DNA from 2 places in the Nitrincola nitratireducens genome. Region 2 is predicted to be linked to the other one. Evidence: predicted binding sites of a transcription regulator. Region 2 holds the regulator's gene; the other holds the start of a gene.
What was found. The regulator sigma-54, encoded in region 2, starts transcription at its own class of promoters, with help from an activator protein. The targets are predictions, from matches to a motif close to TGGCACNNNNNTTGCTNT.

Region 1: a site for sigma-54 is predicted at 1,787-1,804, ahead of D791_RS14485 (DUF3305 domain-containing protein). Genes of this name have one in related genera too.

Annotation. Positions count from the first base shown of each region.
Region 1 covers NZ_AONB01000019.1:19,670-23,345, forward strand. The annotation lists gene D791_RS21525 (substrate-binding domain-containing protein) at 1-241, opposite strand, end outside; gene D791_RS21530 (helix-turn-helix domain-containing protein) at 241-702, opposite strand; gene D791_RS14480 (formate dehydrogenase accessory sulfurtransferase FdhD) at 695-1,561, opposite strand; gene D791_RS14485 (DUF3305 domain-containing protein) at 1,837-2,298, shown strand; gene D791_RS14490 (DUF3306 domain-containing protein) at 2,295-3,008, shown strand; gene D791_RS14495 (4Fe-4S dicluster domain-containing protein) at 3,064-3,676, shown strand, end outside.
Region 2 covers NZ_AONB01000001.1:57,978-61,653, forward strand. The annotation lists gene rapZ (RNase adapter RapZ) at 1-211, opposite strand, end outside; gene D791_RS00270 (PTS sugar transporter subunit IIA) at 208-675, opposite strand; gene hpf (ribosome hibernation promoting factor) at 695-985, opposite strand; gene D791_RS00280 (RNA polymerase factor sigma-54) at 1,037-2,536, opposite strand; gene lptB (LPS export ABC transporter ATP-binding protein) at 2,578-3,303, opposite strand; gene lptA (lipopolysaccharide transport periplasmic protein LptA) at 3,305-3,676, opposite strand, start outside.

The DNA of each region.
Region 1 (3,676 bases), on a different contig from region 2:
TGGCGGCAGATTCGGTGCCCGGCCCTATGTCCGCCTGGTTGCGTGCAATCGCCGATGCGACTTCACGTTCAGTTAATGCTCGAGAGCTGATATTGAGATGCTCAGGGTTTAAGCGCTGTTGTGTTAGCCAGTCTTTTAAAAAGCGTTGGGATCCGGCCCCCTCTTGACGGGTGACCCAGCGTTTTTCCAGTAAATGTGTGGGTTCGCTTAGAAGTGTTTCAGTGTCATTTGCACGGAGCATCAGCCTTGTTGGCGCTTGTATAAATGCACTAACACCCAGTGCCTTGATCCTGTGTATTGACGAATAAGCGCGGGATGCCTTAGATGGCTTTCATCTGCTTTGCCCCAGTGCACCGCACAGGCATCCACTAAGCCTTGTGACAATAAGCTAAGGCCCGCTTGCGTACCCGTAGGCATATAGCTGTAGAGTGCTTTGTATTTCTGGGCCTGCATAATGCGCAGGAGTCCTGCCTGAAGAAGGGGGTCATCACTGCCGGAGATGAGTAAGCGGTCACTTAAAATGCCGTGGTGGCTAGACTCTAGCAGCCACTGATCTACCAGTTTTCTTGGAAACAGCCATTTACCCGTCACTTTGGTCGCTGGTAAATGGCCATCACTTGCCAGTTGGTATACTTTCTTCTCATTCAGGTGTAAATAAAGGGCGACTTCTTTTACCGTCAGGTAAGGGTGCTGCTCAGTCATCACGTTTCCCCTTTTTCTCTGACCGAGCTTGGGCGGTAGGTTTGTCATCAAGAAGTAGGCGGTCTTGGCCACTAAAGACGAGAAAATGCCGACCTTTTGCCCTAGCTAACATCAGAATTCCGAGTTGCTGTGCAATTTCGAGTCCCATCTCTGTTGCGCCTGAACGAGAGAGGAGGACACTCATGCCCATTTGCGCGGTTTTAATCACCATTTCAGAGGTGAGTCGTCCGGTGGTGTAAAACAGCTTGTCAGATGCATCTATGGCATTCAGCCATAAATGACCTGCGAGGGTGTCAACCGCATTATGGCGCCCTATATCCTCACAAAATGCGAGAACGTCCCCCTCGATTGAGCAAACGCCGCAACCGTGAACCGCTCCGGCATTCTTGTAGGTTTCATTATGTTGGTTGAGCACATCCAATAAATGATAAATCTGAGATTGTTTGATCGGCCAAGGCGATAGGGTTATTTGCTCAAGGCGAGCCATTTGATTACCAAACACAGTGCCTTGGCCACAACCCGTTGTTACGGTTCGTTTAGAGAGGGTTTCATCAATATCATCGGGGGTGTGGGTTGTGACAACAACCGCTGCAGAAACGTCCCAATCCACTTGAACCGCGATAACATCTTCTAAGCGTTCAACAAGGTTTTGATTGCGAAGGTAGCCTAACACCAAGGCTTCCGGGTTTTCGCCCAAGGTCATGAGCGTGACAATTTCACGCTTGTTCAGGTAGAGGGTCAGTGGGCGTTCGCAGGCGAGGGCTTGATCTCTCCATTCGCCCTGTTCATCCATCACCCTGATTTGGGTTGTGAGCGGTGCGCGTGCTTGAGTCAATAAGGGGCGGTGCGCAAGGGTCATGAGTATTCCTTAATTTGAATCCCGTGGTGCAGGTTGTGAAGCAACTATCATACCAGTGGTGGCGAGGGGTTGGCCTTGCTAGGTGGGTATGGTTTCTTGTTATGCAGCCAATGGGCTTAAGTTGCGTCAAAATGTCCCATTGTAAAACAAGGAATGTGATTTATTGACCCTATTTTTTTGAAGGGAAACTGTCTGTAGCCCTGATTTGATCCTTGTTAGACATCACGGCACAGTCTTTGCCTGTGATCTATACTTCGTTAAAAAAGGGGAAAGACATGAAGCCGTCTGTTCGTTATCCAACATTAGATACATGGCCTTTGTGGGTTCGGTTGGAAAAACATGAAAAACTGTCGAGAGGTTGGCCGTGTATTACGTGGTCTGTAGCCGAAGTTTATGCGAAAGATCCTCAGCGCAGCGATGCTCACATGATTTGGTTACAGCTCTTTCGTGATGAGCGCATTGCGTATCGTTTCAATTTAAGCGCGGAAACGCCAAAGCTCTTTGTTGTTTGTGAAGAGGTGTCATCTGACCTGTCTCTTCCTCGAAAGCTTACCTGTGCTCAAGATGTTGCCGCCGATTATATGGATGCAAACCAGCCAGTGTTAAGCATTCCATTACCTGAAGCGATACATGCGTGGTTGGAAGCCTTTATGGCTGAACACGGAGAGGTTGAGGATCCAAAAGCCAATAAACGGCGCTTAAGAACAGCCAGTTCATCAGAAGGAGCCTCCTCATGACGGATGGTTTTTTATCGCGTTGGTCTCGATTAAAACGACGTGAGCTGGATGACTCTTCATCTCCTGCTTCAGAGCTAGACTCTTCTGTTGCGATAGAGGATGCATCAATTGAATCCGATACGTCAGTCGTTATCACAGACGTGGAGGAATCTGAAAGCTCTCCGCATTCGTCTGAGGAGCTGCCGAGTGAGGAGGTTGTACTCACGGATATTGATATGCCAGATTTATCTACGATCACATCCAAAAGCGATATGTCGATGTTTTTCTCGAGTGGAGTTTCAGCAGAACTTAAGAAAAAGGCATTACGTCAGTTTTTTCATCAGCCTGAGTTCAATGTACGAGATCCTTTGGATGATTACGCTTTGGACTATTCAAATCCAACTAAATTAATTTTGAAACCTGGAGAGGTCGTCCGAGGTTGGGCGCAAGAACGCATGGATGAGCCATGGAAAAGGCGAGGGATGTTCTACTTTCGGATAATAAAGTGGTTGATTCTGAAGATGTTTCTTTTGAAAAAGAGGGAGTGGATGATCAGAAAGTCGATGCCTTTGATGAGCCAGTCTTGCACAGTAAAAATGAACAAGGCGAGACAAAATGATGCAGTTGTGGATTCTCGATCTATAAAGCCTGGCTTTCGTGTCAGTATTTTGTGCTTTTATGGTCGTAAATCTTGGCTTCTTAATTGCTATCTTAACACTATAACTAAATAACTCGACCGCCATTGCTATTGAAAATAACGATATAGGCGAGCCTGAGAGAGTGTCAATGAAACCAAACAGCTTAATTCCAATGAAGGTCTTTACGGCAAGTTCGCAAGACAACGCGAGAGCGCGCCAGCAGGCGATCAATGCCTTGCCGCCTGTGCTAACCTTACAAGACAACTTAATCACCTATACCAGCCAAGGACATCTTTTAATCTTAGGTCCAGAAGACCTTATTCGCTTGGCAGCGGCTCAGTTATCAGGTTTGAAAAGCATCACCTTACTGGCGATGGGGCAAGTAAGCAGCCAATCAGATGAGCATTTGGAAAAAGCCTTAGCGGCCGTGCCTGAACTTACCCCAATATACCTACCGCTTGAGTCTTTAACGGGTTGGTTAGGTTCCTACCATCTTCAGCTTAAAAGCCCACAGGGTGACATCGTTAATCCGGCCAAGCTGTACACGGGCAAAGATACATTTGACATGGTGCTGGATTTAAATCCAGAGCCCACCCTAGCCGCTGAAATGTCGCCGCCTGGTTATTTTCACATTGCAGCCGATTCTGATCATCTTGTTCAGGCCATTGAAGAGATTTCGTCCTTAGTTGGCGAATTTGAAAAACCGGAATATGTCCAAGTCAATCATGATATCTGCGCCCATTCTGATCGAGGTAAGCTGG
Region 2 (3,676 bases):
GAACTTGTGAAAGATTGCTGATCAAATTACGTGCATCAATGCTGACGGAAAGCTTATCGGGGCGATCCGGTGCAATGAGCATTTGTTGAATGAGCTCGGGCAGCAAAAGTGCTGGAAGGTTATCAATGCAATAGAAACCAATGTCTTCCAGTGCTTGAAGTGCTGTACTTTTTCCGGAGCCCGAACGCCCACTCAGAATGACTAACTTCACTCAGTCGACTCCCCAAGTGACTGAATAACATTCTGAAAGAGGGTTTGTTTGTCTTCACTGCTTCTCAGCAATTCACGCACGTTGGATTGGCTGAACAATTCCGCTAAAGTTGCCAAGGTTTGTAAGTGTTCGCTGGCAGCATCTTCCGGAACCAGTAAGCAGCAAATAATATCAACGGGTCGGTTATCGATGGCGTCGAAATCGACAGCTGATTGGAGGGTCATGAGCAGTGCTAAGGCCTCTGTGCAACCTGCCAAGCGACAGTGTGGAATAGCCACACCGTCGCCGATGCCAGTGCTACCGAGACGCTCTCTGTTTAAAAGACCGCTGAAGATGTCTTCAGCATCTAATCCGCTTGCTTGCTCAGCTAGGGTTTGGCTGGCAAGTTCAAGAACCCTTTTTTTGCTGATGGCGTCAATATGACAAAGGGTTCTTGATTCGGTCAGTAGCTCGGAAATAGGCATGATAATTACTAAATCGTCTTTATTTATGGGATTTCATTTTTTCTTTATGCTTAATAACTTGTCGGTCAAGTTTATCGACCAAAGCATCAATCGCCGCATACATATCTTCATTTTCGGACTGCGCAAACACTTCACCACCGGCGAGGTGCATTGTAGCTTCCGCTTTCTGGCGTTGTTTTTCAATACTCAGTGTGACTTGAACATTGGTAATGTTATCAAAATGACGTTCAAGACGCTCAAATTTAGTGTGAACGTAGTCATTTAGGGATTCAGTCAATTCTACATGGTGGCCAGTAATATTGATCTGCATGGGTTGTCTCCTTGGTAAGGGTACGAAATGGCTCGTACCTATCTATTATAATTAAAGCAGACGCTTACGCTCATTAGAAGGTGGAATACCTAAAGCTTCACGATATTTTGCTACGGTTCGACGGGCAACATTGATACCTTGCTCCATTAAGAGTTGTGCAATTTTATTATCGCTTAAAGGCTTGGCGGTATTCTCACTTGTAACAAGCTTTTTAATCAGAGCTCGGATAGCTGTTGAAGATGCGCCTTCTCCATCAGCCGTGTTCACCTGGCTTGAGAAAAAATATTTCAATTCAAAAATACCTCGAGGAGTATGAATGAATTTTTGAGTGGTGACACGTGAAATGGTGGATTCATGCATAGAGACGGCCTCAGCAATATCATGAAGGACCATCGGTTTCATGCCCTCTTCACCCATTTCTAAGAAGTCTTTTTGGCGCTCGACGATTTCTGTTGCGACTTTTAATAAGGTCTCGTTTCGACTCATTAGGCTCTTTAGAAACCAGCGAGCTTCTTGTAGGTGGTTTTTCAAATAGGTGTTGTCAGCACTGTTGTCGGCTCGTCGAATTAAATCGGCATATTGTGTATTAATCTGAAGCTTCGGTGATGTCTCTGGGCTTAGCGAGACAATCCATTGATCTTGGACTTTGCGAACGACAACATCAGGTATGACATATTCAGATTGACTGGAAGCAATGCTGGCACCGGGCTTTGGATTGAGTGACTGAATGATCTCGATGACCGACGACAAGTCTTCTTCGTTCAAGCGCAGCTTGCGCATTAGCGCTTTGTAGTCATGATTCCCTAAGAGTTGGAGATGTTCATTCGCTAACTTTAAAGCCGTTTCTCTCCAAGGCAGAGTGTCTGGTAATTGTTTAATCTGAATGCTTAAACACTCGCTCAAATCACGTGCCGCAACGCCAGGGGGGTCAAATTGTTGAACCCTGTGTAACACGGCGATGACTTCATCAAGGTCAATATCACTGAAGATATCGGGGAATTGAGCAACGAATTGCTCCATGAGTTCATCAACACTAACCTGCAGATATCCATCAGGGTCAATGGCCTCAATTATCGCTTCAGCAATCAGGCGATCCGCATCGGACATAGGTGTTAAATTTAACTGCCAATTTAAATGATCAAGCAGCGTGTCTTCACGAGAGTCGTTTTCATTGTCGGCCCATTCGCTGTCAGAACTGCTCCCTGAACTTTGATGCTGAAAGGTATCTTCCCAGCTGCTGTCTGTGGGGAGGTCTTCAGGTATTTGATCGTTCCAATCGTGCTCAGCTTCCGCTTCATGCTCAACCACCTCTTCACGGTCATTTGAGGAGGGTTCTGTGCTCAGCTCTCGTTGGTTGTCCGAACTTAAATGGACTGGGATATCCGTATCCGTATCATCTTCGCTGATTTCAAGCAGCGGATTGCTTTCCAGCGCTTGTTGTATCTCTTGTTGTAGGTCCAACGTCGATAATTGCAATAAGCGAATAGCCTGCTGCAATTGCGGCGTCATGGTGAGGTGCTGGCCGATTTTTAAATGTAAGGCTTGCTTCATATGCCAGATATATCACTCAGTTGAAGGATACGGATTAATGTTTAGAGCCTGAACTGCTCGCCAAGATAGGCTTGTCGAACCTGTTCATTTGCCATTATGTCAGATGGGTGGCCTTCTGCAAGGATATGACCTTCCGAAACAATGTATGCTCGTTCACATATATCAAGTGTTTCACGGACATTGTGGTCCGTGATTAACACGCCGATATTTTTAGATTGTAGATGCTTGATCGTTTGCTTTATATCGCTAACCGATATTGGATCAACACCCGCAAAGGGTTCATCAAGCAAAATAAACGCAGGTTCGGTTGCCAACGCTCGCGCGATTTCAACACGTCGACGCTCTCCACCAGATAGGGACATGCCTAAACTGTCACGTATATGCGTAATACTAAACTCTTCTAGCAAGCTTTCAAGCATTGCCTTGCGCTGAGATGAGTTAAGATCTTTTCGCGTTTGTAAAACAGCCAAGATGTTTTCAGCAACCGATAGTTTCCTGAATACGGAGGCTTCTTGTGGCAAGTAGCCCAAGCCAAGGCGTGCGCGCCCGTGCATCGGTAAACGGGTAATATCTTTTTCATCAATTAAAATAGCGCCTTGATCTGCGTTGATCAAACCAACAATCATATAAAAGCAGGTTGTTTTTCCAGCACCGTTAGGGCCAAGGAGTCCTACAATTTCACCTTGCTTAAGATGTAAGGACACATCGCGCACGACCTGTCGACGTTTATACGACTTAGCTAAATGTTGTGCTTCAAGCGTGATCATATCAATTGTTGGACCTAGGTTGAATGATCATTTCGACGCGTTGACCACCAGGTTGCTCGCTACCGAATGCATCTACAATCGATTTATCCATGTTGTAAACAATACGCTGTCCTGTAAAGCGGTCATTGGCTTGTTGAACTTGAGCATTGCCCGTGATGGTAATGAGTTGTGTGGGGATACGATAGTCCATTTGATTGCCATAGGCGCGTGTTACAGGTTGGCTTGCTACAGATTGCTGTTGAAACTCCGCTGGATTGCCAGAGGATACGATCCGAGCAATGCTTCCTTGGTTGTCACGATGAAGTTCGACACGACTGCCTTTGAGGATCATGCTGCCTTGTTTGATTTCAACATTGCCCGAATAGACAGAAAC